DNA from 2 places in the Undibacterium sp. Ji42W genome. Region 1 is predicted to be linked to the other one. Evidence: riboswitches for the same ligand, from Rfam matches in the RefSeq annotation. Region 1 holds a riboswitch; the other holds the start of a gene.
The links. Region 1 has a riboswitch for thiamine pyrophosphate ahead of thiC (phosphomethylpyrimidine synthase ThiC). Riboswitches for the same ligand answer to the same signal wherever they lie in the genome.
Positions count from the first base shown of each region.

Region 1 (15,278 bases):
AAACATGCATCGGCCGTAAACTCGGTTTCACCAACCGCAAGCTGTGGAACAAATACGGCGAGAAAGCTGCCATCTGCGAACCGATCTGGAGCAGCCTGTTTGACAGTACGGTGCGCTATGTTGAAGACAACCACGCCTACCAAAGCCTGACAGGTGCTTTGCAACCACGCATAGAACCAGAAGTGGTATTCAAGCTGGGCAGGACGCCGGCTGCCAACGCCTGCATGGAAGAGCTGGCAGATTGCCTGGAATGGATGGCACACGGCATAGAAATCGTCGTCAGTCCCTACCCTGACTGGAAGTTTGAGGCTGCCGATGCGATAGCCGCACTGGGCCTGCACGGTACCCTGCTGATAGGCGAGCCACGTATCTTGTCGAGCGCCAGCCGCCAGCATCTGGCTGAGCTGCTGGCCAATGCCAGCGTCTCGCTGTCATGCGATGGGACCTTGCTAAGTGCTGGTTATGGCAGCAATGTATTGGACAGTCCTTTGCATGCGATCTGGCATCTGCATGGCCTGTTGCAAAAGCAGCCGCAGTTTCTACCTTTGCAGGCAGGTGAAATTATCACCACAGGTACCTGGACTGATGCTTACCCGGTACAAGCCGGGCAAACCTGGGGAACGGCATTTTCTGGTATCCCGCTACCAGGCCTGAGCGTTAGCTTTGCTTAAAAGCAGCTAAGTCTGCATATAAACCCGCAGCAATAAGACTGCATCCTCAACAATTACGAATAGCCAAAATTAAAAAGACTGACATGTAAGCCATGTCAGCCTTTTTAATTTTGCAAAAGCGCATTTGCCTTGCCTGTTCAGCACCGCCAGAATTGCAGGCAATTACCCACAAGCTAAACACACAAAGAGAAAGCACTCACCAGGAGTGCTTTCTCAATCTTGCCAACTTCTTTTTAATACTGACCTAAGTCAGCATTAAATTAGAACTTGTGACGGATACCAACGTTAACCAGACGTACATCAGCGCCGTTAGGAACTGGATGGAAAGTTGCTGAAGAATCAGCGCTACCCAGGTTGATGTTTGCGTCGTTGCTTGCACGGGAGATCGAAGTGTACAGGTTAGTACGCTTGGACAGGGAGTATGTATAACCCAAAGCCAATTGTGTACCGTTAGCAGCTTTCAACAAACTGTTTTGGTTAGTGGAACGGATGTAGCTGGCGATGATATTGCCAGAACCAACTGGTACTGTCGCACCCAGCAACCATACGCGACGATCCAGAGCAGCTGCGCCTGTGCCATCATCTTTGATGGAGGAGAAACCAGCGTGTGCTGTGACTACGTCAAAGTTGTATGTACCGGCCAGCAAGTAGCTCTTGGTTGCATTGGAACCAGTAGCGTTTTGTGCATTGCTGTATGCCAGTTCAGCAAACAGAGGACCAGCAGAGTAAGCACCAGAGAAACCGATGTAACGGCCAGCTGTTGTGTTACCAGCAACTTCACCGAAGCCATAAGCCAGAGTACCTGTGAAACCACCCAGGTTAGTTGTGTTGTAGATAGCGGAGTTGTTGATACGAACGCCACCGTGGTCGAAGTAAGCTGCAGCGCCCAGGCCGGAAGTACCACTACCTGCTGTACCGCTGGTGATACCAGTGCCGAACGGATCGAAGCTGTCAATGGCAACGAATGCTGGTGTGTATTGACGGCCGAAGTTAACCGCACCGAAATCACCAGACAAACCTACGTAAGCTTGACGACCGAATGCACGACCACCTTGAGCGGAGCTACCTGTATCAGCATTGATACCCATTTCCAATTGGAAATTTGCTTTCAGACCGCCACCCAGGTCTTCAGAACCTTTGAAGCCCAGACGGGAACCGGATTGAATACCACTATCCAGACCAATTGTGGAGCCAGCAGGATCGCCAGTGTTTTGATGTTGCAAAGCCATATCAACTACACCGTAGATAGTGACGGAAGATTGAGCTTGCGCTGTACCAGCAACAGCAGCCAAAACTGACAGAGCGATGAGTGATTTTTTCATTGATATTTCTCCAAAGGATTTCACATTGATATGAACTACATTAAGCACAGTTCGCGCAAAACAGAGCCAAAAAATTGATCGTACGAAACGCGCTAATACTTAAGAACCGACAAGACAGCTAAAAAGAAGTTAACGTATTTGACCAAAAATGGTGTCAGGCAGCCAAGCTAAATCGGCTTTTGGAGGGAATATGGAGGTGTTTTGTCTCGAATAAGCAACAAATATTGCACTAAAGGCAATAATTTTAATGCAATTTAAATAACATAGAGAATGCAGGACAAAGGCTGAAAAATTACATCATTAGCAATAAAAATGAAACAAAAACAAAATTGCAAAGGTCGCCTTGAGCGACCTTTGCAAGTAAAACCAGCTATTTACAATCAGAATGCGTGCAATACGCCTACTGCTGTACGTGTTGCAGAACTATTGCCTGCACCAATGATACCCAATGCCAGTGACACATCTTGTGCATTAACAGAACCAGCTTTTGCATATGTCAGAGAAGCATAAGCAGTTGTACGTTTGCTGAATGCATATTTACCCAGCAAGATGTACTGATCAGCTTTGCCGTCGATATCGCCAGAGCGTTTGGTGTTGTAATAAGCAGTAGTCAATGTCGTTTGATCAGACAAGAAGAAGTCTGCACCCAGGCCTATGACAGCAATCTTGCGGCCATTTGCGCTTGGCAATGCATCAATCTTCACATTGCCTTCAACTTTGTTGCTGGAGTAAGTACCACGCAACATCACAGAAGGGGCAACTTTGAACTTGGCGCCGCCAGCCCAGCCAGACAGGTTGGAGACATTGGCATTATCACGCAGTTTTGCGTATGACAGCGCTGCACCGTTCGTACCATCTGTGAAGAAGCCAGACAGACCAGCATAGTTGCTGGCACTATTGTCGCCCGCTTTTTCACCGAAGCCGTACATCAACGCACCGCCGAAGCCAGACATCAATGGAGATACATATTTGATGGAATTGTTTTGACGCAGAGCAGTACCACCCTGGTTGGTACCGAAGCCACCAAAGAATGCGCCTGCATTCAGGGCACTGAACATCACGTTAGGATTGGAACCTGCGTGTGCCAGGCTGATAGGATCCGCCAGACCGACAGAATCCACACCCAGAATATTGTTACGGCCCAGAGTGACTGTACCGAAATCGCCAGACAAACCTACCCATGCCAGACGGTCAAACAGGGATGTATTGTTACCGGCCTGATTAAATACATTACCGCCAAAACCGGCACCTGCAGTACCTGTGTCATTGGCCAGTGTGCCTTCGAGATTGAAGTTAGCTTTCAAACCGCCACCCAGGTCCTCAGAACCTTTGATACCCCAACGGGAGGTCAGTAACTGACCAGCATCCATGGAGAATTTAGAACCACCAGTTGGTGTCTGGTTGGTAGTAGCTACAACGGCTGCGTCAATGATACCGTAGATGACGACTGAAGATTGTGCGGAAGCGGTTGCTGCAAATGCGCTCAAGACTGCGAATGCCAGTATCGATTTTTTCATTGAAAGCGTCTCCAAAATTATTAATTTATGCGGCCACACCTGAAAAGCTTCGGCCATTATTTTACGAATTTAGTCTTGCCAAGACTTCGAAACCTGCTGATTAAGAAGCTAGATTCCATTGAAACAAATTAAAGGTATTAGGGCAAAGAGAATTTGCGAACGATCGTTTTTAAGCAAATTTTATGTGGCGTTATCGCAACAAGCATCTACTTTCTTATTATTACAATCTTAAGTTTTCTGTAGGTTTCCAGACTTGGTCTGATGGCGCGAATCCCTAATCCTTTCTACAATAGGCACTTTCCAGCCTGATATTGCTCACCGGCCCCATCATCACATGCTCAAAAACAATATGAATCTTCCAACAACATCCCCCAAGCTAAACCTGGATCAACTCATAGGCAAGTTTGACCGCGCCTTGCGCGTAATCAGCGGCCAGGCCTTGGCCAGGCGCGCTTATCCTGGCCAAGATTTGCCCGATGGCCATTTGTCAGAACAGGAAAAATCCCATAGCGCAGGTTTGATGCGCGTCAATCATGTCGGTGAAATTTGCGCCCAGGCCCTGTACGACTCACAGGGAGCGAATGCGCATACTAAAGATATACAGCAACAATTCCAGCTTTCTGGCATAGAAGAAGAAGACCACCTGGCCTGGACAGCAAAAAGACTGCATGAGCTGAATTCACATACCAGCTTCCTGAATCCACTGTGGTATGCGGGAGCCTATGCCTGCGGCACACTGGCCGCCAGGTTTGGCGATGCAGTCAGCCTCGGGTTTGTTGTTGAAACGGAAAAACAGGTAGAAGCACACCTGTCCAGTCACCTCAAGAAATTACCGGCAAAAGACCAGCGCTCACGCGCCGTGGTAGAACAAATGCGCGTGGATGAAATTGCCCACGGTGCAGCGGCGCAGGCTTTGGGTGCCAGCGCACTCGCCGCTCCCGTGCAGGCAGGCATGAAACTCATGGCCAAAGTCATGACGACGACGGCTTACTATATTTAAGCCCGAAAACCTTGAAAAGCAAAAAAAGGTGAAGGCTAACCTATGAACTTGAGCAACCGGGCAATTGAGCAACTAACGCGCAGCCTCTGGACTGCGCGTTAGTCTTTTACTTATATTTTTTCCAGCTTGGCGATGCTCAAGTCCAGCTCCTTCATGCCAAACTTGCCGAAATTAATTTGCGCTCTCAGGCTGCCACTGCCACCGCCGCCATTCAGATTCACAATGACACCTTCACCAAATTTTGCATGCCCCACATTTTGGCCTATGCGCCAGCTCATGCTGTCATTGCTCTTCTTAAAAGTCTGTGCGATACGGTTGGCTGCATCATCCGGCGCCTCATCCCAGGCGGATTTTTTATTGCCAAACCAGGTCGGCTGTACACGCGGGGTCAGCCACTTCAAGGACTCCTCAGGCAATTCATCAAGGAAGCGGGAACGCATGTTGTAACGGGTCTGGCCATGCAGCATGCGGGTTTGTGAAAAACTCAGGTACAGGCGCTTGCGCGCACGCGTAATCGCCACGTACATAAGACGACGTTCTTCTTCCACCCCGCTTTCTTCCTGCGCACTGTTCTCATGTGGGAACAAGCCTTCTTCGAGTCCGGTAATAAATACCGCATCAAATTCCAGCCCCTTGGCGGAATGCACGGTCATCAGCTGCATGGCGTCTTGCCCGGCCTGTGCCTGGTTATCACCCGCTTCGAGAGACGCATGTGACAAGAACGCAGACAGCGGTGACATCACCGTTGGCAAAGCTGCGTCGGCATCAATGATCTGATCGCCATTCCCGCTGTCGAGCAAGACTGCTGCGCTACTGGCTGGGCCCGCAAAGGCTGGCGCTTCTTTGTTAAAACCTTCTTCCGACACGAACAGGGTTGCAGCGCTGACGAGCTGTTCCAGGTTTTCTATTCGGTCTGCGCCTTCTTTTTCAGTTTGGTAATGCGTCAGCAGGCTGCTGACTTCCAGCACGATCTTGACCATCTCGGGCAAAGGCAGATTCTGGGTTTCAAAACGGGCACCTTCAATGAGCTTGACGAAATTTGCCAAAGAAGAACCAGCTTTGCCAGCCACATAAGGTACTGCTGCATACATGGACATATTCTGCTGCCTGGCGACATCCTGCAATTGCTCCAGCGAACGTGCACCAATACCGCGGGTAGGGAAGTTCACCACGCGCAAAAAGGCCGAATCATTATGCGGGTTATCCATCAATTGCAGATAGGCGATGGCATGCTTGATCTCGGCACGCTCGAAAAAGCGCTGGCCACCATATACACGGTAAGGGATATTCGCTGTAAACAATGCATGCTCAATCACGCGTGACTGTGCATTCGAACGGTACAGAATCGCGATCTCGCTGCGCAATGAACCTTCACGTATCAGGTTCTTGGCTTCTTCTATGATCCAGTTGGCTTCTTGTATATCACTACTGGATTCCATGATGCGCACAGGTTCACCATGACCGGCGTCGGTACGCAAATTCTTGCCCAGGCGTTTGCTATTATGTTCTATCAGTACATTGGCACTGTCGAGGATGTGTCCGTGAGAGCGGTAATTCTGCTCGAGTTTGATCAGGTTCTGCACCTGAAATTCACGCTCAAAGGCTGACATATTACCGACATTGGCACCACGGAAGGCATAGATACTTTGGTCATCGTCGCCAACGGCAAATACCGCGGCACCTTTTTTACCACCCTCGCCAGCCATCAGTTTCAACCATTTGTATTGCAGGTCATTGGTATCCTGGAACTCATCGACGAGGATATGACGGAATCTGTCCTGGTAATGCTCACGCAAAGGCTGGTTACGGCTCAGCAATTCATAAGTACGCAACAAGAGCTCAGCAAAATCAACCACCCCTTCACGCTGGCATTGCGTGTCATACAGATCATACAAGCCCACCAGCTTGCGGTTGAAATCGTCATAGGCATCGACTTGCGCAGCACGCAAACCCTGATCCTTCGCACCATTGATGAAATACATCAGGGTCTTGGGCGGAAATTTTTCATCGTCGATATTGTTAGCCTTCAGCAAACGCTTGATGAAGGATAACTGGTCGCCAGAATCAAGAATCTGGAAAGTCGATGGCAAACCGGCATCGCGGTGATGAGCGCGCAAGAGGCGGTTACACAAGCCATGGAAAGTGCCTATCCACATGCCGCGTGTATTAATCGGCAACATCACAGACAGACGCGTCAGCATTTCCTTGGCGGCCTTATTGGTAAAGGTCACTGCCAAAATACCACCGGGCGAGACCTGGCCAGTCTGTATCAGCCAGGCGATGCGGGTAGTCAGCACACGTGTCTTGCCGGAACCTGCGCCAGCCAAAATCAGGGCAGACTGTGCCGGCAGCGTCACGGCAGCAAGTTGTTCGGGATTTAAATTGTGGAGTAAATTTTGCATAGTCAGATTATACGGGACTATGCCGACTACGCTTTAAGCAGCTCCCGGACAGCGGAAATTTTCTTCCAGAATGTATCCTTGACAGACAAGCGTCCATCAGCAGATAATCATTTCAATCGCAATAGAAATTTTACTCTCATTTTCATGATGCAAATTCAAACCAAAGATCAGTTACACGCACAAGGCAGCACTGCTTTGTGTATGGTCTTTGCTAAAGCCAAGAAACAGACGCTCATCTGACCGGGGCGTGCTGTCCCGTCAGGTGAGCTGACAGGATGGCAAAAACGGTACTCTCCCCCTTTGCGTTCCATGTCAACTCCCTGCGGGTCTTTAACCGGTCCACAGGAGAACAGGTATGTCCAGCAGGAATAGCAATAGCAACATGAGCAACTCCAGTAATACTCATATTAAAACTGTCCACCAGGCAAGGCGCGACGATTTTTCTGGCATCTGGGTCGCCTTGATAACGCCATTTTGCAATGGCCCAGACGCGGCAGTGGATCTCCCCGCTCTGCAGGCACTGGCCAGCAAGTTGATCAAGGAAGGCGTCACTGGCCTGGTCGTCTGTGGTTCCACCGGTGAAGCTGCTGCCCTCAGTGAAGAAGAACAATTGCAGGTGCTGGATGCAACGCTGGCCGTGGTGCCTGCCCATCAAGTCATCATGGGCTTGAGCGGCAACCACATGGGGCAAGTCTTGCACAGGCTGGCAGCCATAGGGCAAAGACAGGTCGCTGGAGTACTGGTCACGCCACCGTATTACATACGACCATCACAGGCAGGCATATTGCATTACTTCCATGAAATTGCTGAGGCCTCTGCTGTGCCGGTACTGCTGTACAACATTCCTTACCGCACGGGAGTGAATATGGAATTACCCACTCTACAGCAATTGGCAAAACATCCAAACATCGTCGCCATCAAGGATTGCGGCGGCAATCTGCAAGCCACCATGCAACTCATCATGGATGGCGACATACAGGTGCTGACCGGGGAAGACCATCAATTGTTTTCTACCCTATGCGTGGGCGGTGCAGGCGGCATACTGGCATCAGCCCATGTGCGCCCTGATCTTTTTTTACGTCTGCAAGCACTGATCATTGCCGGTGAGCTTGCGCAGGCAAGGATAATTTTTTATCGCCTGCTGCCATTGATGCAGGCCTTGTTTGATGAGCCCAATCCTGCCCCGCTGAAAGCTGCGCTGGCAGCATCGGGGCTCATACAGGTCAATCTGCGCGCACCCATGCAAGCAGCGACTTCAGCAACGACAGAAAAGCTATTACGAACGATGGAACAACTTGAGCCCATCAAATAGAAGATTGCCCTGCCAGCACAAGCAAAGGATAATGCTGCTTCAATTATTTCACTATAAAACATGATGCGCCCGAATCGTTTGCTTGCATTGCTGACCACTAGCCTGTTTTTCCAAGGCGCACCTGCTGTTGCCATGACCATGCTCAGGTCAAATGACACCTTGATTTTATATGGCAAGGTAGAAGCAGATGACACACAACGCTTTCGCCGCAATCTGTCTGCTGGTGAAGTGCACAATGTCGTTTTGACTGAAAGCCCAGGCGGTGACCTGGGTGCTGCATATGGCATTGCCCAGCTTATCAAAGGCAGAAAAATCAATACTGCCGTTCAGGGCAATTGCTTTTCTTCTTGCGCCATCATGTTCATGGCAGGCACGGAAAGACGTATGCTTGATAGCAAGAACCTGGCTCGCACACGACTGGGTTTTCATGGACCGCACAATAAGGAAACCCGCGAAGTCAGTACCGAAGCCATCCCCAAATTGCGTGAATGGTTGTTAAAAGCCACTGAGGGAAAATTCCCGGAAGAATTACTGGATCAGGCCATGTATATCAAAAAAGCCAGCGACATGATGCTGTTCTATTATCCAGGTGCTGACAAGAAGAAGGGCAATATCCGCTTTTGCACGGAAGGCACGCTGGCCAATCCGCGCAAATGCGACACCATAGAAGGCCACGATATTATCAGCGTCGGCATCCTGACTACGGCAGAATTATTAAAGGTCGAGGAACTGGACCAGCAAACCGCTGGCGGCACAGAAAACCCTGTCACGGGAGAAAACCCCAAACAATAAATACTTGAAGTCCCGGCATGTCTTTGAGCAGTTTTTGAGCCCGTCGATAATTGAAATCCGTTGCGTAACCAAACTAAGCAAACAAGCTGGCAAATGCCCGCGCCGCCTGTTGCGGCTGCTCTGCCATATACACGCTACTGATTGCCGCCACCATGTGCGCGCCTTGTACGAGCAAGGTCTGGCAATTCTCCAGTGTCATGCCACCGATGACGACATTTGGGACATCAAATTCCCTGACCGCATCTCCAACTATGCTGGCGGGTGTCGTCACTGCATATTTCTTGATACGGGAAGGGTAGAAACCGCCAAAGGCAATATAACTCGCGTCACCCTGAATGGCGGTACGAGCCAGTTCCAGGTCACCATAGCAGGACGCACCCAGTATTTTGTCCGCGCCCAGCTTTGCCCTGGCATCGGCCACTGAGATATCGGTGCCGCCTACATGCAAACCATCCGCATCAATATCAAGACAGAGTTGCAGGTGGTCATTAATGATGAAGGGCTTGTTAAAGCGGCGGCAGAGTTCCAGCAAGGCCAATGCCTGAGTCTTGCGCAATTCATCGCTGGCAGTTTTGTGGCGGTATTGCACGACATTTGCGCCGCCCAGCAAAGCCTGTTCGGTGATTTCAAGCAGTTTCGCCGTATCGTCCCAGTCGGGGGTCACGATGTACAGGCCGCTGAGTTGATGCTTGCTCAAATTATTCATGATTTCTTTCTTGTAGTCAGAACTGGCTGGCGTGCCGGAATGAGCTGCCCCGCGGCAATCGCATACGCATGTCGCAAACTCTGCTGGGTATAGCTTTGCGCCTGTTGCAGCGCTACAGGCAAGCTGGCGCCAATTGCCAGTTGCCCAGCAATCGCCGACGCCAGGGTGCAGCCACTGCCGTGAAATTCACCGGGCAAACGCGGCCACAACCATTCTTGTGCAGTCTGCCATTGTCCATGCTGGAACCAGATATTTTTAACCTGCGCTTCTGTTGCATGCCCACCTTTGAGCAAAACATCCGCCGCATAGGTTTGCATGAGGTTTTCTACCTGTGCCTGCATATCCATAAACTGTGGTGACAGGCGTTTTAGTTCAGGCAAATTCGGTGTGATCAAGGTTGCGACTTTGAGTAAAGGTTCAATCGCCTCTACCGGGTTATCGAGAGACAGACTGTCACCATGACCGCTGCCCAATACAGTATCAACGATGACTTGCAAATCAGGCTGTTGCAGTTTCATTTTCTGGATAAAACTGGCAATCGCCGTGGCATTCTTTTTATGTGCGACGATGCCCAGCTTGACGACCTTGGCCGGCATTTTTGCCACCAGGGTCATGGCTTGCTGCAAGATGATTTGCACGTCAACGGCATGCACCGCATAGGCATGGTCATTGTCCTGTACTGTCAACGCAGTAATCACCGGCAAGGCATGCGCACCTTGCGCAGCAATGGCTTCTATATCTGCCTGTATGCCTGCACCGCCACTGGGATCATGCCCGGCAAATACCAGCACACAGGGACGCGTAATCGTTTTCATTCAACGGCCATCAAACGAATATCAGACAATGCGACCAGCCATCGGGGATGATGGTGAAGCCGCAAACTTGCGTGGCATACGCCCCGCCAGGAATGCCTCACGTCCAGCTTCCACCGCCAGGCCCATGGCGCGCGCCATGCGTACCGGGTCTCGGGCACCTGCAATCGCGGTATTCATCAATACGCCATCGCAACCCAGTTCCATCGCGATGGCGGCATCCGACGCAGTACCTACACCAGCATCCACCAGTACCGGCACTTTAGACTGCTCGATAATCAGCGACAGATTCCAGGGATTCAAGATACCCATACCTGAACCTATCAATGAAGCCAGCGGCATGATGGCAACGCAACCTATGTCTTCCAGCATGCGTGCCTGTATAGGGTCATCACTGCAATACACCATGACATCAAAACCATCTTGCACCAATGTCCTGGCCGCCTTCAGGGTTTCAGGCATATTCGGGAACAAAGTTTTTTCATCCCCTAACACTTCGAGCTTGCATAGCTTGTGGCCTCCCAATAATTCACGTCCGAGTTGCAGGGTGTACACTGCATCTTCAGCGTTATAGCAACCGGCTGAATTAGGCAGTATGGTGTATTTACTCGGTGGCACTACGTCCAGCAGGCTAGGTGCATTCGGGTCTTGCCCTATATTCACACGGCGGATTGCCACCGTGATGATGTCGGCACCACTGGCTTCCGTTGCCAGGCGGGTTTGTTCGAGGTCTTTGTATTTACCGCTGCCAACCAGCAGGCGGGAGCGGTAGGTTTTTCCGGCTATGCTTAAGCCTTGTGTGTTTTCTGTGTTCATAAAATTCTTTCAAATTTGTGAAGGCCAAGTAATACGTCATAGATTGGACTGCACCCTGTTAGCGCCGTAGGTTGGGCTACGTTTTACCAGCCCAACACTGGGCCTTGAATCAACATGCACGTTATTTGAATGCCGAGTGTTGGGCTGATGAAGCGTAGCCCAACCTACACTCATCCGCCACCAATCGCCCTCACCACATCAACCTTGTCATCGACTCGCAACTGATGCTCCGCCCACTGCGACCGCGGAATAATCTGCCGGTTCACCGCCACGGCAATCGCCTGCTGCGACAAGTTCAATTGTGCAATCAAATCTGCCAGCAGCGCGCTGCTCAGTTGCCGTGGTTCCCCATTAAGCTGTATCTCCACCATGACTATTGCTTCTTATAGATTTCCGCACCAGACTTGATGAATTCAACAGCCTTGACTTCCATGCCTTTTTTCAGTGCCTGGATCTCGCTGATACCTTGTGCATTGGCATAGTCGCGCACTTCCTGCGTGATTTTCATCGAACAGAAATGCGGGCCACACATGGAGCAGAAATGGGCAACCTTGGCAGAATCTTTAGGCAGTGTTTCATCATGGAATTCGCGTGCCTTGTCGGGGTCAAGGCCGATGTTGAACTGGTCTTCCCAGCGAAACTCGAAACGTGCCTTGGATAAGGCATTGTCGCGTATCTGCGCACTCGGATGGCCTTTTGCCAGGTCTGCTGCATGGGCAGCAATCTTGTAAGTGATGATGCCATCCTTGACGTCGACCTTGTTGGGCAAACCCAGATGTTCTTTCGGTGTCACATAGCACAGCATGGCCGTGCCATACCAGCCTATCTGTGCGGCACCGATACCAGAGGTGATGTGGTCGTAACCGGGTGCGATGTCGGTCGTCAAAGGGCCCAGGGTATAGAAAGGTGCTTCATGGCATTGCTCCAGTTGCAGGTCCATGTTTTCTTTGATGAGGTGCATGGGTACATGACCGGGGCCTTCTATCATGACTTGCACATCATGCTTCCAGGCGATCTGAGTCAGCTCGCCCAGAGTTTTCAATTCACCTAACTGCGCTTCATCATTCGCATCATAGATGGAGCCGGGGCGCAGGCCATCACCGAGGCTGAAGGACACGTCATAGGCCTTCATGATGTCGCAAATGTCTTCGAAATGCTCGTACAGGAAACTTTCTTTGTGGTGCGCCAGACACCATTTTGCCATGATGGAACCACCGCGTGACACAATGCCAGTCAAACGCTTGGCTGTCATCGGCACATACTGCAGGCGCACGCCAGCATGGATGGTGAAGTAATCGACACCTTGCTCGGCTTGCTCTATGAGGGTATCGCGGAAGATCTCCCAGGTCAGGTCTTCTGCCTTGCCGTTCACTTTTTCCAGCGCCTGATAAATGGGCACAGTACCGATAGGCACAGGTGAATTGCGGATGATCCATTCGCGGGTTTCGTGGATGTGCTTGCCAGTGGAAAGATCCATCACATTGTCGCCACCCCAGCGTATTGCCCAGGTCATTTTTTCGACTTCTTCACCGATGGACGAGGTCACTGCGGAATTGCCGATATTGGCATTGATCTTGACCAGGAAATTACGGCCTATGATCATCGGCTCGATTTCAGGGTGATTGATATTCGCGGGGATAATCGCACGGCCACGGGCGATTTCTGAACGCACGAATTCTGGCGTGATTTCTGCCGGAATTGAGGCACCAAAAGACTGACCAGGATGCTGGCGCCCCATGACTTCTGCCAGCTTGCTGCCCATGGGGCCAGAAGCTTTCAGGTTTTCCAGATATTCTTTTCTACGCAAGTTTTCACGGATGGAAACAAATTCCATTTCCGGCGTGATGATGCCCTGGCGTGCATAGTGCATTTGCGAGACATTTTTTCCTGCCAAAGCGCGGCGTGGCAGGCGTTTCAGGTTGAAGCGCAGCTCGGCCAGCTTGGGGTCATGCAGGCGGGCAATGCCATATTCAGATGTGGGACCAGTCAGCTCTTCAGTGTCATTACGCTCGGCTATCCAGGCACCGCGAACGGATGCCAGGCCAGAACGGATATCGATCTTGACGGCAGGGTCGGTGTAAGGGCCAGACGTGTCGTACACATAGATAGGTGGATTTTTTTCCGAACCAAACATGGCTGGTGTATCTGACTGACTGATTTCGCGCATGGGTACGCGGATATCGGGGCGGCTGCCCTGTATATAAGTCTTGCGGGAATTCGGCAGTGGCTGTACGGCTGCCTCATCTACCGTAGCGGTAGCGGACAAGAATTGCGGGTTGGCGTTCATTTTGGCTCCTTTGCTTTGTTGGCATGGAGCCAGCAAAGGAGTTTCCAAAACAGGTGCGCGCGCAGATCAATACATAACACAGGCGGCACAAGCTTCGGCAGCTTCCCTTCGCTGGCATTATCCAGATCAGGTTCGAGGGTATTTCTCACCCGCCAACAAGATTGATGGCAGGACCCCTAGCATTTTTTCTTCGGGTTCCAGAAATAAATCCAGAACCGCGATGACGGCAGATTATACGACTTTTTTAAACCCAAGTGCTTTATTTGATGGCGCTGGCAAGTTCTTCATCCGACACTGTTGCCGACGCAGCAAGGTTGCCTTCTGGCAGATTTACCGGCCCATGCACCTCTATCAACTCGACCATACCTGCCTTGATCGCAGCCGACAGATCATGATCAAGTACGGGCAAGGCTTCTTCATAGGCGATCAATAATTTGCTGACACCATAGGCACGGTTGCGGCCATTGACTTTGCCCAAATATAAGGCCATGTCAGCAATTTGCAGGGCTTTTTCCCAATTGCAGATGACTTCTGGTAAACCAGAAAATGGCAGGCTGATGAAACCGGCAGTGAGTGTGACGGGGACACTTGCTCCATCAGTCTGAATGTTTTCTTCACCTATGCTACGCAAGATGCGCTCGACCAGGCCTTTGAGTTGTGCAGGGTTGGAGCGTGGGGAATAAATCAGGAATTCTTCACCACCCCAGCGCAACACCATATCACTGTCACGCACAGTACTGCGCAAGCGGCGCGCTACTTCAACCAGTACAGCATCACCGGTTGCATGACCAAAGTTATCATTGATATTTTTAAAATGATCAATATCCATGAGTATCAGGCAATCTGGATTATCCAGCGCATCCTCACGCCTTTCGCCTTCTGGCAAGACCGCCCTGCCCTTCATCATATCGACAAAAGAGCGACGGTTATACAAACCTGTGAGGGGGTCACGCACGGCATGAAATTCGAGTTGTTGATTGACTTCGCGCAGCTTTTCATTGGTCTTGCGCACTCGCCGATACAGGAAAAAAACCACCATGCCGACCATCACCATGATGACGGCAGCCAGCATCAGCACTACTTGCTGCAATTGCCGGTTTTTGATATCGGCGTCCTTGAGCTGGTTCTCGCGCGCCAGCAATTCAATCTGTTTTTTCCTTTGCTGGGCATTGAATTGCTCTTGCAAAGTGGCTACGGCACGCGCCCGGTCAGAGCGGAATAATTCATCGCTGAGTTTCTGCTGCTCACGTACCGTCGCCAGCGCCTCCTTGTACATATCGGCGGCCTCATACATATTGCCGATTTCACTGAGCAGGTTTTCCACATCCGACTTGGAGCCGGTTTCCATGAAAAACTTCTTGGCTTCATTGATGTAGCCTATGCCTTGGGCGAATTTCTTTTGACCGGCCAGAGCGAAGCCTATATTCGCCTTGGCAATGGCAATCGCAAAAGGATCATTCACAACCTGGGCTTTTTCCAGTGAAAAACGGGCGGCGCGTTCAGCTTCTGTAAACTTGCGCACATGCAGGTAATAGTCTGCGATATTGCCGAGCGCCGTGGCGGCCACTGCGGGCATGCCAGCATCGGTGGCTATCTGCAATACGGTCTTGTAGGCCTCCAGTGCCTCATCATGACGACCCA
Region 1 is NZ_JBMPOV010000003.1:19,415-34,692, reverse strand. It holds gene ACO0LG_RS06425 (2-keto-4-pentenoate hydratase) at 1-671, shown strand, start outside; gene ACO0LG_RS06420 (porin) at 932-1,993, opposite strand; gene ACO0LG_RS06415 (porin) at 2,374-3,510, opposite strand; gene coq7 (2-polyprenyl-3-methyl-6-methoxy-1,4-benzoquinone monooxygenase) at 3,845-4,510, shown strand; gene ACO0LG_RS06405 (UvrD-helicase domain-containing protein) at 4,621-6,912, opposite strand; gene dapA (4-hydroxy-tetrahydrodipicolinate synthase) at 7,295-8,224, shown strand; gene ACO0LG_RS06395 (hypothetical protein) at 8,285-9,016, shown strand; gene thiE (thiamine phosphate synthase) at 9,090-9,722, opposite strand; gene thiD (bifunctional hydroxymethylpyrimidine kinase/phosphomethylpyrimidine kinase) at 9,719-10,537, opposite strand; gene ACO0LG_RS06380 (thiazole synthase) at 10,559-11,350, opposite strand; gene thiS (sulfur carrier protein ThiS) at 11,521-11,721, opposite strand; gene thiC (phosphomethylpyrimidine synthase ThiC) at 11,724-13,637, opposite strand; TPP riboswitch at 13,724-13,825, opposite strand; gene ACO0LG_RS06365 (tetratricopeptide repeat-containing diguanylate cyclase) at 13,897-15,278, opposite strand, start outside.

Region 2 (15,278 bases), on a different contig from region 1:
CCGCTACTGTTAATTTTGGCGACTGGAAATCGAAAGGCGCAGATGCGCTGGTGGTTGGTAGCGTACAAAGTCTGGCAGATGGTCGCTTTGATGTGCGTTACAAATTGTTCGATACCGTAAAAACCAATGCTTTGTCGGGCTTCTCCGTGACTGCGCCGCCAGGTAACATACGCTTGACCGCGCATAGGATAGCCGACGATATCTATGAAAAACTGACTGGTGTACGCGGTGTATTTTCTACCCGCGTCGCCTATGTGACCAAGGCTGGCTCCGAGTACAGGCTGGAAGTTGCCGATGCCGACGGTGAGGGCACTAAAATCGCTTTGCGTTCGCCAGAACCCATTATTTCTCCAGCATGGTCACCAGATGGCACCAAGGTTGCCTATGTGTCCTTTGAAAAGCGCAAACCTGTGATACTGGTACAGAACCTGATCACCGGTGAAAGAACAGAAGTTGCCAATTTCAAGGGTAATAATTCAGCACCGGCATGGTCTCATGATGGCAGCAAACTGGCAGTCGCTTTGTCGCGCGATGGGCAGACTCAGATTTTTACGGTAAATGCCAATGGCGGTAATCTGCAAAAATTGACCTCCAGTTCATCGATTGATACTGAGCCGCAATTTTCTGCCGATGGTCAGTCTATTTATTTCCTGAGCGACCGCAGCGGCGGCCCACAAATTTATAAAATGAGTGCAAGTGGTGGTGATCCAAAACGCGTCACCTTTACCGGTTCATACAATATCACCCCAAGAATATCCCCTGACGGTAAGACTTTGGCTTATATTTCACGTCGTGATGGCAAGTTCCAGTTGTATGCACTGGATTTGGCCACCGGCCAGGAATTAAGACTGTCTGATACCACCAAGGACGAGTCACCGAGTTTTTCACCAAATGGACGCTACATCATGTACGCAACTGAGTCTGGCCGTCGTGGCGCGCTCGCGGTAGTGTCGATTGATGGCAAGGTGAAGCAGAAATTGACGGTCCAGGCCGGAGATATTCGGGAGCCCACCTGGGGTCCTTTCATGAAATAAGCAGTATTTACTATTTGATTAATCAGGAGAGAAAATGCGTACTACATCCCAATCCAAAACCCTGGCAATCTTGATTTCCAGCGTTGTTCTGATGACAGCTTGCGCTTCCAAAGTTCCACTGGAAGACAAGAAAGTCGAAGATAAATCTACGACTACGACAACGGCGTCCAACACAGACACAAATACAGTAAAACAAGTCACTGCAACTGTTGATCCGTTGACGCAGGGCGCATTGGCCAAGCGTAGTGTGTATTTTGACTATGACAGCTATGCCGTCAAAGAAGAGTTCAAACCAGTGGTTGATGCACATGCCAAGTTCCTTGGCACTAACAAAAACCGCAGTATCCTGATCCAGGGTAATACCGATGAACGCGGTGGTCGCGAATACAATCTGGCATTGGGTCAAAAACGTGCAGAAGCCGTACGTAAATCCCTGACTTTGCTGGGTGTGTCCGATGCGCAAATCGAAGCGGTTTCTTTGGGTAAGGAAAAACCAAAGGCAACAGGTAGCGATGAAGCTTCCTGGGCAGAAAATCGCCGCGCAGATATTCTGTACAAATAATCTCGTGTTTGAAAGCCTCTGTTGAGGCTTTCTTTGCATTTGGCGCAGCAACTTTGCCATGAAGCTGCTACGCGTTTTCATTTTTTCAGATTGCCATGAAACTTAAATCCATACGCACCACCGTTCTTGCTGCCGCGCTGTCTTGCGCATTTTTGCCTACTTTGGCCTCTGCCGGTATTTTTGACGATGATGAGGCCCGCAAAGCCATACTGGATTTGCGGGCAAAAGTGGATGCGGTCAATGCCAGGCTTGATTCCAAACTGGAAACCAAGGCAGATAAAGGCACTGCCATGGAACTGGCAAATGAAAATGAAGCGTTGCGCGCAGAAATTTCCAAGTTACGTGGTCAGATAGAGGTGTTGTCGAACGACGTGGCAAATGCCCAGAAACGCCAGCAAGACTTTTATGTGGATCTCGATAATCGTATCCGTAAGCTGGAGCCCAAGCGCGTGACAGTCGATGGGCAGGAGGCGACTGTCGATGTCAATGAGCAGCGCACTTTCGATGCTGCAATGGCCTTGTTCAAGGCCGGTGATTACAAGGCGTCCGTGCCCGCTTTCAGCAACTTCCTGACAACCTACCCACAATCTGCTTATGCAGGATCTGCGCAATATTGGCTGGGCTTTTCTTACTATGCTCAACGCGATTTCCGCAATACGATCTTGAATATGCAGCAAGTAGTCAAGAATTATCCAGATCATCCCAAGGCACCTGATGCTCTCTTGAATATTGCTGCCTGCCATATTGAGCTCAAAGAAAAACCTGCAGCCAAAAAAGTGCTGGAAAGCGTTTTGGCCAAATACCCTGATACTGAAGCGGCACAGGCTGCCAAGAACCGTTTGGCGGGATTGAAGTAAGCCAGTTCCATCGTGGCGTTGCTTAACGGCGACGCCAGGACAAACTGCCCGTTCTCTACGACAGGGCGATCAAATAAGGCCTGCCCGACATGCCCATCGTTTCTTATTCCAGTAGCAGCGTTGACAGAGTAGCTGGAACATAATATAATTTCGGTCTTTCGGGGGTCGTTAGCTCAGCTGGTAGAGCAGCGGACTTTTAATCCGTTGGTCGCAGGTTCGAATCCCGCACGGCCTACCACGAACATAAAAGACTTAGGTCGTGTTACTAAGTCTTTAAATTTTTTAGCATTTTGCAACAAGTTTTGGGTCGTTAGCTCAGCTGGTAGAGCAGCGGACTTTTAATCCGTTGGTCGCAGGTTCGAATCCCGCACGGCCTACCAAAATAAAGGACTCAGGTGTCATACCTGAGTCCTTTTTGTTTTTGCAGCACGGCTTGATGGCGTGTTCCCCCCCATAATAGGCAATAGCAAGACAAGGCAGGCTGCGCGCCACCCTTCTGTCATATTATTATTGGCGGGACTATCATGCCTTATCCTTTGAGTGAGCTTATTACCATGAAAAAGAAACCTGGCAGTGCAAACACGCAGGCCGTGCCTGAGTCGCAAGAAAAGCACGAGATACGTCCCGGGCAGTCGCTGGAGTTGCTCAAGGAATTGCATATCCTCACGCGTGACGGCAAAATGAACCAGGATAGCCGCCGCAAACTCAAGCAGGTTTATCATCTTTACCAATTCATAGAGCCGCTATTGCAAAAATTGCAGCAAGACCATGCAGATATCAGTCTGGTCGATCATGGCGCGGGCAAGTCGTATCTGGGATTCATTCTGTATGACTTGTTCTTCAAATCTGAGCAGGCGCAAAGCAAGGCCAGGATTTATGGCATAGAGACCCGCGATGAACTGGTGCAGCGCTCCACCGAGTTGGCACAGCGACTGGATTTTCCGGGCATGTCTTTTTTGAATTTATCTGTTGCGGATTCGATTACTTCATCAGCGCTGCCAGAAAAAATCGACATCGTCACAGCTTTGCATGCCTGTGATACGGCGACAGATGATGCGATACAGTTTGCCCTCAAGAAGAAGGCCCAGTTTATGGTGCTGGTACCTTGTTGTCAGGCAGAGGTCGCAGCAGAGCTGCGCAAGTCCAAGGGCGATGCGGTAAAAAATAATCCTTTGTCAGAAATGTGGCGCCATCCCATACACACGCGCGAATTCGGTAGCCAGATCACCAATGTACTGCGCTGCCTGCAACTGGAGGCGCACGGATATCAAGTCAGAGTCACAGAACTGGTAGGATGGGAGCATTCGATGAAAAATGAACTCATCGTGGCAGAATACAAGGGCTTGCCGGCCAAACGACCTGCAGAACGTTTGGCCGAAGTGCTGAAGACCACAGGGCTGGAAGCCATGCAGAGAAGATTTTTTGTACAGTCTTAAGCATTTTGTGGCACGCAGACCACCGCAGTTTATCAAGGTCACTGTAAGGTCATAAAAAATGATTAATATCATTTATGCTTATTATTACGACTTACGCAAAACTGCCCCAGCTGCGTTGCAGCTCCCGCATTTTGCAAGATTCGGTACTAAAGTTACTGTCTTCGTCGCTACGGTGTAGTTGAGGTTTCGGGCAACATGTTGTCCGCCAATGTAACAAACTGCTCTGGCAAGAGAGGTTTCCTAAGGCGACAGCCTTGCTGGGACAATTTTGCGCAAGCCCTAATGGTGTAATTGATTTGTTTTTGCTACTCGTTTTTTTGAATACGACACTCATACTCAGTAAAGGATAAAAAGCATGCTGGCCGCCGTTGATCTGGGTTCCAACAGTTTTCGCATGCACATTGCGCGGCATGAAGGCGATGTCATCAAAGTCATCAAAAGCGCGCGCGACCCTATACGCCTTGCAGCAGGTCTGGATAAAAATGGCAACCTGACGCCAGAGGCCATGCAAAAAGCGATCAACTGCCTGGCGCGCTTTCGTGAAATTCTGAATGCCTATCCGGTAGAAAGCGTGCGGGTCGTCGCCACCAATACCATACGCATTGCAAAAAACGCCGCGCAATTATTGCCACTGGCCGAGGCAGCGATAGGGTGTCCGATCGAGGTGATTTCCGGCGAAGAAGAAGGGCGTCTGATCTATATCGGCGTATCGAATGCCGTGGCAGTGCCGGGTGAGCGCCGTCTGGTTCTTGATATCGGCGGTGGTTCGACCGAGGTAATACTTGGTCATGGCCATGAAATTCTTAGGGTGGAGTCCTTCAGCATAGGTACGGTCAAGCATAGCGCGAGTTTCTTCCCGGACGGACGTTTGACGGATGCTGCATTTGAAGCCGCAATCCTGTCTGCCCGCTCTATGTTTGAAGATGCTGCACCACCTTACCAGCCACAACACTGGCGCAAGGCTTATGGATCTTCAGGCACCATGCGGGCGATTTCTGACGCCATCAGCAAAGGTGGATTGGGTGACGGCACCTTGACCTTGAAAAGCCTGAATGCCCTCAAACAATACTGTGTGCAATGCGGACAGATAAATCAGCTGGAGTTAAGTGGCATCAAGCCCGAACGCGTGGCCATGGTGGTCGGTGGCTTGGCCATACTCATCGGCCTCATGACGGAATTTAATATCAGCATCTTGCTGCCCATAGAAGCCGGTTTGCGTATGGGTGTGATGTGGGATTTGTATTTGCGCGCCACCAGGCGTGACCGACGTGAGGTTGCAGTAGAATCTTTTGCTAATTTATTCCGTACCGATATGTCACGCGCTAACCGGGTGGCGGATATGGTGAAGTCCCTGTATCTGCAGTTGAAACCTGCTAGCGACACCTATGTGCACTTATTGCAATGGAGTGCGACCCTGCACGAGGTTGGCATGGCGATTTCACATACCGGCTATCACAAGCATGGCGCTTACATGATAGAGAACGCTGACATGGCGGGCTTTACCACGCGTGAGCAAAGGGTGATGAGCAAGCTCATCCTCAGCCAGAAAGGGAATTTGCGCAAGGTTGGTGATGGCCTGGCTGACCAGGATTTTGCCAAGGCAGTATTGGCACTGCGCCTGGCGGTGATGCTCATGCATTCACGAGCTGAAATTGATTTTGAAGATGTGCGCCTGAAAATGAAGGGACGTGTTGAGCTTGAGATGAAGCGCGACTGGGTCAGTGTCCACCCTACAGTAGCTTACTGGCTGCAAAAAGAAATTGAAGCCTGGCGTGAGATAGGCGTGGATTTTTTGGTCAGGGCAAATGTTTAAGCGCCCCAAAAAAAGCAGGTTTTAAAACCTGTTTTTTTCAGCCAAAATCTATCCCCAATTTTCCCTATTGCGTTACACAGTGTCAGACTTCGAATAGCATGGCCTGTAGTTTGCGTTCATTTTGCGAGTGTTTTATTCACTGTCGCGGCTAACGTAGAAGAAAAAGGATTTATTTTGTTATTACTATCAGGTAAAAACGGTTCCGGAATCAATATTCTGTATCCGCTTATCGGGAAAAAATGGCGATCCGAAATACGAGTGATTGAATGGAATCAATATCGCGCCCTGTTGCCGATTTTTATTGCCGCTAATTTGTTATTTTGCGCAATTTATAGCGTAATGCTATTTACTGAAGTTGAAAATTTGCAGCAACTTCTTTCTTATGCGCCTTTTTTACAAGTCATTTATTTGTTCTTGCGTACCAGGTTTGGGAGGAAATTAATTGATCTTTCACCTGTAAACGAATTAAATAAACAAGTCGCTCCTCCTGCTGTGTGGCTGGATTATATAAGTGCATCGTCCATGTTGATTTTAGTTACTTCCATTGGAATTCAATCCACAACGGATGGATTAATTAAAATTCTATTGCTTGTGGTTCAATTAATCTTTGCTCTCTTTGGCGCCTTACCTTTCCTAAATTATTTTTCTTTCAAAAAAAGTGAAGAAAAAGCGGTCGGTTAGCTGTCCAGCCTTCAGTCGCTCAATCAATCCTCGCTCGTCGGTTTAGCAAAGTCCTGAGCGAGATACCAGTCGCCCCCATTCTAAAGCCGTTATGTGGCGGCGCATCTACTCAGCACTAAACTCTCGAAGCGCTTAACACGGTCATTGCAAGCGATCGCTAGTCAGCCTTGCTCGTATCGCTACGAATCCTGAGCCCCAAGCTCAGGATCATGTGCAGGAGTCGCTCAAATCAATTATTCAACTGCCACGCAACAGATAGCCCGCTTAAGTTCGGTGGATTGAGTGTAAGTGACTGGCAGAAAGCCCATTTTTAAAATGTGTCAAAAATAAGTCAATTTCCAGTAATTTGCATGCATGAAACGACTGTTTCATGTAACATTCGTTTCATGAACAGACGAGATGAATTGCGCGATAACGCGCTTGACTATTTTTTGGCCCATGGACTGGCCGAGTTATCGTTGCGGCCATTGGCAGAAAAAATCGGAACCAGTGCGCGATTATTAATTTATCACTTTGAATCCAAGGAAAAACTGATCACGGTTGTGATGGAGATGGTACGTGCGCGTGTCCAGCAATCAGTGATCAGAATGATGCAGGATACCCAGGGTGAAGCGAGTATGGAGTCGTTCTGGAACTGGATTACAGATATAGAAAACATTCCTTATGTGCGCTTGCTTTTCGAGGTCCAAGTATTGGCGCTGCAAAATCCCGCAGTCTATGCACAATTCTTATCCGACACGAGTTCTAGCTGGCTGGAAGTGCTGGAGCATGGCATACCTGAATCGGCAGACCGCCGCACGATCGCAAGCTTATGCAGTGCAGTGATCGACGGCCTGGTGCTGGAATATATGAGCACAGGCGATCTGGACCGCACTACTGCCGCATTGAAATTCTTTGTTTCTCTGTTAGGTCAACACACAGAAAGATTCAAAACATAGGGAGCATGAATCTTATGCTTTGTGGAAGTAAAAACCTGAGGATAGTGGCAAGGAAAAATGCAGAAGCGCGCTGCATTTTTACATCCGGCTTGCATAGCAACGATAAATTTCCAAATGTTTTATCCCCTATGATACACACCAAATATAAGGATACGCCCAGTATGAACAAGCTCAATAGCACCTCAATAAGCGGGACGGAAATAATAGAAAATCCAAAGAAATTATTGGCTTCACCCAGACATACGTTGACTTTGTTTGGCATTGTCATGATTTTGCTGGTGGCCGGTGTGTTGAACGCTTCAAATAAGCCTGCCGTTTCCCATGTACCCGATCCGTCTCAAATGATCAAAACCAATTTGATCATGATCGTCATACTCTGGTATTGGGCATTTTTCATTTATAAAGGCATGCAAGGCTATGGTCGTTCGATTTTGGAATTTTTTGAGTTAAAGCGCTTTGCCACGAATAAATTTATCAGCGATTGTGCCTTTGCAGTACTGGCATTCGCACTGATTTATGTATGTTCATACTTTGTGCATACTCTCTTGCCTGACCAAATTTCGCAATCCAGTAACCCGATTCTTTCTTCCAAGCCGACCGGCTTATTTGGAGTCACTGTCTGGATATGTTTATCAATCAGTGCCGGCATCTGTGAAGAGATAGTATTTCGAGGTTATCTCCAACGCCAACTTGGTTTAATGACGGGAAATGTCAGTATCGCTATCTTGCTCCAGGCTATCCTGTTCGGGATTGGACATGCTTATGAAGGCCTTAGCTCGGTAGTAGCAATCGTGCTGCATGGACTCATCTTGGGTATTCTCGCCAAATGGCGCGGCAATATACGTGCTGGCATTATCGAACACGCGGGGTGGGATATTCTCGCCGGCTTCGGACTCATAAGTGCAAATTGGTGAAATCGCGGTGACAGATAGCAAGAGCAACTCGCCGTAAAATAACCGCATTGCCATAGCCATAATCCAGGCGACATTCAAGATGTGCAAGCAGCAGAAATAAAAAAAGACAGGTTTAAAAACCTGTCTTTTTTATGAAGCGAATCTATCTGGAATCCATCAGAAATCAAATTGTGCTGACAGTTTATAAGTGCGCGGTGCACCAGGGAATAAATAACCACCCAGTGATTGCGTCACATCACGCCAGTAAAACTTGTCCAGTGCATTGTCGATATTGAAGCGCAGGGTAGTGGCTGTGTTGCCAATTTGTGTCGCATAGCGCACTCCCAGATTGACGACGTGGTAACCCGGTACCGTCACACTATTGTCGGGGCTGAATGCCTTGCTGCTGGCATATTGCCAACTCGCGTTCAGATTCAAACCCTTGACTTCAGTTACCGCATAATCGGTATAGACAGTAGATTTAAAGCGCGGCACATTCATGACACGCTTGTCGTCCAGACTGCTGATGCCAGTGTTTTGCTGTTTGGCATCCAGCGCAGTCAGGCTGGCACCCAGATTCAGTTGCGATGTCAGCTTGCCTTGGGCAGAGAGCTCCAGACCAGTATGCAGTGCTTCACCATTGCTGACATAGGTATTGCTGATATTGGTATATTCCAGTGGCTTCTTGATGCGGAAGATAGCAGCAGACAGACTCAGGTCGCGCTTTACATCTGCCTTTACACCCAATTCAATTTGCGTGGATTTGCCGGGGTTCAGCATCTGGTTGGCATTGCTGGTGCCGAACGGGGCGATGCCACCATGCTCCAAGCCTTGTGCAAAACTGCCGTAAACAGAAATTTGCTGTGTTGGTTTGAAGACCAGTGCTGTCGTCGACAGGAGCTTGTTCTGGTCATAGCCTGGATTATCAAACTGCGTGCGCGAGATATTCAAATAACGCAGACCCAGATGCAGTTTCAGATTATCTTGCAGGCTGATAATGTCTTGTACAAATGCTGACCATTCCTTGTCAGTGCGGCGCAAAATTGCGGGACCAGTTTTATTTGTAGATGGCATCACGCTGACAGGGCGAAATAAATTGCTGCTGCCCGCATAGTCATAGACATAGTCGCCAAAATAATCTTTGCGCTGTGAATTGCTGAGGCCCACAGCCAGTTCATGCTGCATGCCGCCCGCATTGAATTTGCCATTCAGTTGTGCTTGCGTGCCCCACAGTGATTTGGATTCATTCACGCTTTGATAGTCATACACATCATAGTCGCCATTTGCGCAGTAACCTGGGTACAGGTTGGCGGCACCGCAGCCATATGGGAATGCAGTGTAGTCATCACGTTTGAATTCATGCTTGTTGGCAGAGACACTGGCGCGCCAGTCAGCATTGATCTGGTATTCAAAACGCAGCCCCAGATTGCTGTTACGGGTATCTACCGGTCTTGCCCATGGCTGCGCATTCAGCATCAGGTCAGCAGGGACACCTTGTGGCAAATCCGTGCCATTGAATAATTGAAAACCGGGTACCGACAATTGGGATTTGTGCTGGTAGTCAGCATCTATTTGCAACAGCGCTTGTGGTGTGATGTGCCAGTCAAATGCGGCAGAAACGAACTGACGATTACCATCTGCGCCTTTGACATAAGAGCGCAGGCGTTCACCCGCTGCATTGATGCGAAAGCCAAATTGCTTGTCGCTGGAATTGTCACTGATATCTGCAGCGCCATATACGGTACCGCGCTCGCTGATTTCAAATGTGGCGGAGCGAACAGCATAGCTGGTCGGACGCTTGGTCACATAATTGATGATGCCCCCAGGCGTACCAAAACCAGCCTGAAAGCCTGCAATACCTTTGAGTATTTCTATGCGTTCCTTGTTTTCCAGGGGGATGGCCGCATCACCTGGTATGGCAAAACCATCCTTGCGGTAGCTGCTGGAATTATCCAGGGCAAAGCCGCGTATAGAGAATTGCTCGGCATATCCAATCGCGTTATAGGAATCATTGACGCTGGCATCAAACTTCATCGCATCGGTGGTCTGGCGTATGCGCAAGTCTTGCATCTGTGTCGTGCTGAAGGCATTCACTGAGTTGGGCGTATCCAGCAACGCTGCATCAATAAAACCAGTGACCTTGCTGCGTTCAACCTTGGTTTCCGTACCTTTGCTGCCAGTGATCGTTACTTCTGGCAGCGATTTATCGTTGCCAGGTGTACTCTGTGCATAAGCAGAAGATAGCAACAGGCAAGCCTGGGCAATGGAAAATGCAAGTACAGTGGGGCGTAATAAACTTGGGCGTAAGACAGTATTGTTAGACATTGTTTGCTCTTGGTGCGTTGTGGGTGACAGCGCGGGAGCAAACAAAGAAGCAAGAATAGCCGGGACTTTGCGCTTCCCTTCGCTGGCATTATCCAGATCAGGTAGAAGGGACTCTCTCACCCGGAAATTATTATCCCCAGGACCCCTAGCGTAGGTAGCAGTTTAACACGAAACCACCGGAGTGGCTTTTTGAGCTGTTATGTGCCTATGTAGTTTGTTTAGCTTCGACTTTGACAGTTCTGAAATTACGCCACAGCCCCTCAGCTGAATACACGACCAACGCTGCCCAGATGGCGATAAAGCCTGCCAGCTTATTGGAATCAAACGGCTCGTGGTATAGCCAGACTCCAATCAATAATTGCACCAGCGGTGAAATATATTGCAATAATCCCAGTGTTGTCATCGGTATGCGACGGGCACCTGCCGCAAACAACAACAAGGGGATAGCAGTAATCGGGCCACTGATGAGCAACAGCATCTTGATATCCACGCTGCTGGCGATGAAGCTGTTTTGCCCTTGCAAAGTCATCCAGCATAGCCAGCCAAAAGCAAATGGAAAGAGCAGGGTGGTTTCCAGTGACAAGCCTTCCAGTGCGCCCAGTGCGGAGGTCTTGCGCAACAAGCCATAGGTGCCAAAGGTCGTTGCCAGCACCAGGCCTATCCATGGCAGGTGGCCTGTCTGTATTGTCAGCCAGGCTACGCCCACAGCAGCCAACGCTACTGACAGCCATTGACCAGGGCGCAGTTTCTCACGCAGCAAAACTGAGCCTATGAGGATATTGACGAGGGGCGTGATGAAATAACCGAGGCTGGCATCAACGATATGGCCATGATTGACAGCCCAGATATACACAAACCAGTTGACTGATAAAAGTACTGCGCTAAGTGCAAAACCGCCTATCAGTTTTGGTTGCCTGATTGCTGCACTGACCCAGGTCCATTGCTTGCGCCAGGTCAATACCCCAACCAGGAATACCAGCGACCACAACATGCGGTTCAGCAGGATTTCCAGTGCAGGCACATCGTGCAGGCTTTTGAAATAAATGGGGAACAAACCCCATAGGAAATACGCGGAGCCTGCAAACAAAATACCTTGGCGCATGAGTAGCAATCAATCTGTAAGGCTTGCGGCAGCAAGCAAGGAAAACATTATCGCTTGAAAAGAAATTGTTTGCTGCCAGTGCCTATTTGCTTCTTGCTGTTGCCAGATGTTTACACAGAGCCTCGGTACCATCGAGTATGCGCGGCCCGGCGCGATTGAGCCAGTCCCCTTTGACCGTATAGAAATTGTTTTTCTTTACTGCTGTCAGGATGGGGTATTGCTTCCAGTCTGCCATACTGTCGATATTTTCACCGCTACTGAATATGACGTCAGGGTTGGCTGTCAGCACTGCTTCATTGGTGATCGTTGAACTCAACTCCTTGAGCTGGCCAAATACATTTTTGCCGCCGCACAGACGTATGGAGTCGGACACCATATGCGTGTCATTGATGGTCATCAACGGCCTGCGTATCATTTGATAATACACGCTGACCGGTGCTGCCCCTGCTGGCAATTGATAAATCTTGCGCAGATTGTCGAGACGCTGCCTGAACTTTTGTGCATTGGCTTTACCAGCGCTTTCAGTCCCTGCCAGGGTTGCCAGTCTTTCTATTGAAGTTGCTACCATTTCAAAATTGTGAGGCTCACTTTCAAATACAGTGATGTGGTTGCTGCGCAATTTATTGGCCAGGATTTTGGCATTGCCAGTACCCCAGACAATAACCAGATCTGGTTTGAGGGAGAGCAGGCGCTCCAGGTCCAGTGCAAAAATATTGCCTATCGATGGCAGTTTTTTCGCCGCCTCTGGATAGTCGCTGTAATCGGTCACCGCGATGAGGTTATTTGCCGCACCAGCCTCGAACAATATCTCGGTAATATGCGGTGCCAGGCTGATGATGCGTTGCGCTGGCTTTTCCATCGTGACTGGGCGTTGCGCATCATCCAGTACAGTGATGGATGCATGGGCAAGAACAGGTAAGGCCAGGCTCATGATAAGGCAGCTTGCAAGTGCAGCGCTGCCTGTTCGCAATTGCAAGCGGCGCATCAGATTTCCAGATTGTCGATCAGGCGCGTACCGCCGAGCTTGGCTGCTGCGACCACCACCAGAGGTGATTGTTGGGCGATGTCGCCGGCAGACGGCGGTTGCAGGTCGGCGCGTTTGCGTATTGAGATGTAATCCGGCTTCCAGTTGCGTGTCGCCAGTTTTGCCATGGCTTGACGTTCGAGCTCAAACAGATCCAGATGACCTCCGCGTACTTCTGCTGCTATTTCGTTCAAGACTTTGTACAAGGCAGGTGCCTCGGCACGTTCTTCTGGCGACAGATACATATTACGCGAAGACAGGGCCAGGCCGTCTTCTGCCCTGAAAGTTTCGGCAGCGATAATTTCAGTCGGCAAGGCAAATTGCTTGCTCATATTGCGTACTATCATGAGCTGCTGGTAATCCTTTTTGCCAAAGACGGCAACGCGTGGTTGCACGCAAGAAAACAGCTTCAGTACAACAGTGGTCACTCCAGTGAAGAAGCCTGGTCGGAATTCACCTTCAAGTATATTGCCGAGGTCATCCGGTGGGCGCACCCGGTATTCTTGCGGTTCCGGATACAAGTCTTTTTCAGTGGGGGCAAACAGGACATACACGCCTTCTTTTTCCAGCTTCTCTACGTCAGCCTGGAAAGTGCGCGGGTATTTGTCGAAATCTTCATTCGGGCCAAACTGCAGACGGTTGACGAAAATCGATGCAACGACAGGGTCGCCATGTTTTTTTGCCAGGCGCATTAGGGATAAATGCCCCTCATGCAAATTGCCCATGGTCGGCACAAATGCAGTACGCAATTGCCCGCTTAACTGGTCGCGCAACTCTTCAATGGAGGAAACGATTTTCATGGTGCAGCTCTGTAGTAATAAATAGGTTGGTGTCGTGGCACGAATGGATGATGACGCATCAATCACGTCGGCGAATAGGCCAGACGTACATAAATTGGCGCAAAGGCTTCGGCCTGGGTGATTTCTATCAGGGTTTCTTTGGCCAGTTCAAGTAGGGCCACAAAATTGACTACCAGCACCGGCGCGCCGCGGCTGACATCAAACAGGTCAGAGAATTCAACAAACTTGGATGACTGCAGCTTGCGCAAAATGCCGGTCATGTGTTCGCGCACCGACAGTTCTTCACGGCTGATCTTGTGATGGGCGACCAGGGTTGCGCGCTTCAATACATCTGCCCAGGCTGATTGCAAATCAGCGATATCTACATGTGGCCAGTGCAGCACGGTGTTTTGTTCGACAAACACCTGGGCATGCAAAAAGTCACGGCCCAGTTGTGGCACTGCATTGAGATCGTAAGCAGCCAGCTTCATCTGTTCGTATTCGAGCAGGCGGCGTACCAGTTCTGCGCGCGGATCATCGGCTTCTTCACTATCTGCGCTCTTGTTGGAGGGTAGCAGCATGCGCGATTTGATTTCGATGAGCATGGCTGCCATCAACAAATACTCAGCCGCCAGTTCCAGATTGTGTTTGCGTATCTGTTCAACATACTGCAAATACTGCAGCGTGACTTGCGCCATGGGGATGTCGAGGATATTGAAGTTTTGCTTGCGTATCAGGTACAGCAGCAAATCCAGCGGGCCTTCAAATGCCTCCAGGAATACTTCGAGAGCATCGGGCGGGATGTAAAGGTCATTCGGTAGCTTGAATAGCGGCTCACCATACAGCTTGGCAAATGCCAGACCATCGACAACATCAGGCGTGCTGTCGATTGCGCCAACCAAAGGTAAATCGGTTGGGGTTAACGCTGCTGTGGCGCTCACTAGCTTTCCGGATTGATCAGGGTATCAAGGCAGGCTATATTAGCCTTAGCCTTTGTTTTGATACACGTAGGCTTGCTGATTGATGCGCGATTCCAGATTGCGTTTTTGCGTATCCAGATCTATCGCTTGCTTATCCCACAGCAGGGCGCGGCCATCGCGCTGGTTTTGTTCCATTGCAGGGTTGGCTTTTTTCAAGTCTTTGATGAAGTTAGTTGCTTCGGATTCGTACAAAGAGAATTGCTTGGAGAATTTCATAATTTGAAATAAACACGAAAAGTCGGATGAAGCCGCATTTTACTCTGCTTTTGGTCTTGCCATGCGGTTTTAGCCCTTGAGTAAAGCTTCAAGCATACAGAGAAATCAAAGGTCTTTGACTTCCAGCCATTTTTTTACATGCAGGGGACGATATGCAGCAAACTTTTGCAATATCTGGGCTGGATCGGTTTCTATATACAACAAGTCCAGGTGGACAGGCCGCAAGAATCCCTGTTCTACCGTGTGCAACAGAAAATCATGCAATTTCCGGTAAAAATCATTGATATTATATAAACCAACAGGTTTCTCGTGAAAGCCTAGTTGCGACCAGGTCAGTACTTCAAATAATTCTTCCAACGTGCCTACGCCACCAGGCATGGCGATGAAGGCATCTGACAATTCTGCCATCATGGCCTTGCGTTCATGCATATTGGCAACAACATGCAAGGAGCTCAGGCCAGTATGGCCAACTTCCTTGTCCATCAGTGCTTTAGGAATGACCCCTGTGACTCTGCCACCCAGACGCATGACTTCATCTGCGATCACGCCCATGAGGCCGACATTGCCGCCGCCATACACCAGACCAAGGTCTTGCTTGACCAGTTCAGCAGCCAGTTGGCGTGCTGCAATGGCATAGT
Region 2 is NZ_JBMPOV010000001.1:511,640-526,917, reverse strand. It holds gene tolB (Tol-Pal system beta propeller repeat protein TolB) at 1-1,034, shown strand, start outside; gene pal (peptidoglycan-associated lipoprotein Pal) at 1,069-1,596, shown strand; gene ybgF (tol-pal system protein YbgF) at 1,692-2,453, shown strand; tRNA gene ACO0LG_RS02530 (tRNA-Lys) at 2,616-2,691, shown strand; tRNA gene ACO0LG_RS02525 (tRNA-Lys) at 2,758-2,833, shown strand; gene ACO0LG_RS02520 (class I SAM-dependent methyltransferase) at 3,008-3,889, shown strand; gene ACO0LG_RS02515 (Ppx/GppA family phosphatase) at 4,245-5,702, shown strand; gene ACO0LG_RS02510 (hypothetical protein) at 5,877-6,383, shown strand; gene ACO0LG_RS02505 (TetR/AcrR family transcriptional regulator) at 6,770-7,321, shown strand; gene ACO0LG_RS02500 (CPBP family intramembrane glutamic endopeptidase) at 7,483-8,235, shown strand; gene ACO0LG_RS02495 (TonB-dependent siderophore receptor) at 8,392-10,539, opposite strand; TPP riboswitch at 10,597-10,696, opposite strand; gene rarD (EamA family transporter RarD) at 10,745-11,641, opposite strand; gene ACO0LG_RS02485 (cobalamin-binding protein) at 11,724-12,572, opposite strand; gene panC (pantoate--beta-alanine ligase) at 12,626-13,465, opposite strand; gene ACO0LG_RS02475 (segregation and condensation protein A) at 13,528-14,385, opposite strand; gene ACO0LG_RS02470 (DUF3460 family protein) at 14,431-14,640, opposite strand; gene ACO0LG_RS02465 (TIGR00730 family Rossman fold protein) at 14,746-15,278, opposite strand, start outside.
Region 2: another riboswitch for thiamine pyrophosphate. It lies ahead of ACO0LG_RS02495 (TonB-dependent siderophore receptor); the one in region 1 lies ahead of thiC (phosphomethylpyrimidine synthase ThiC).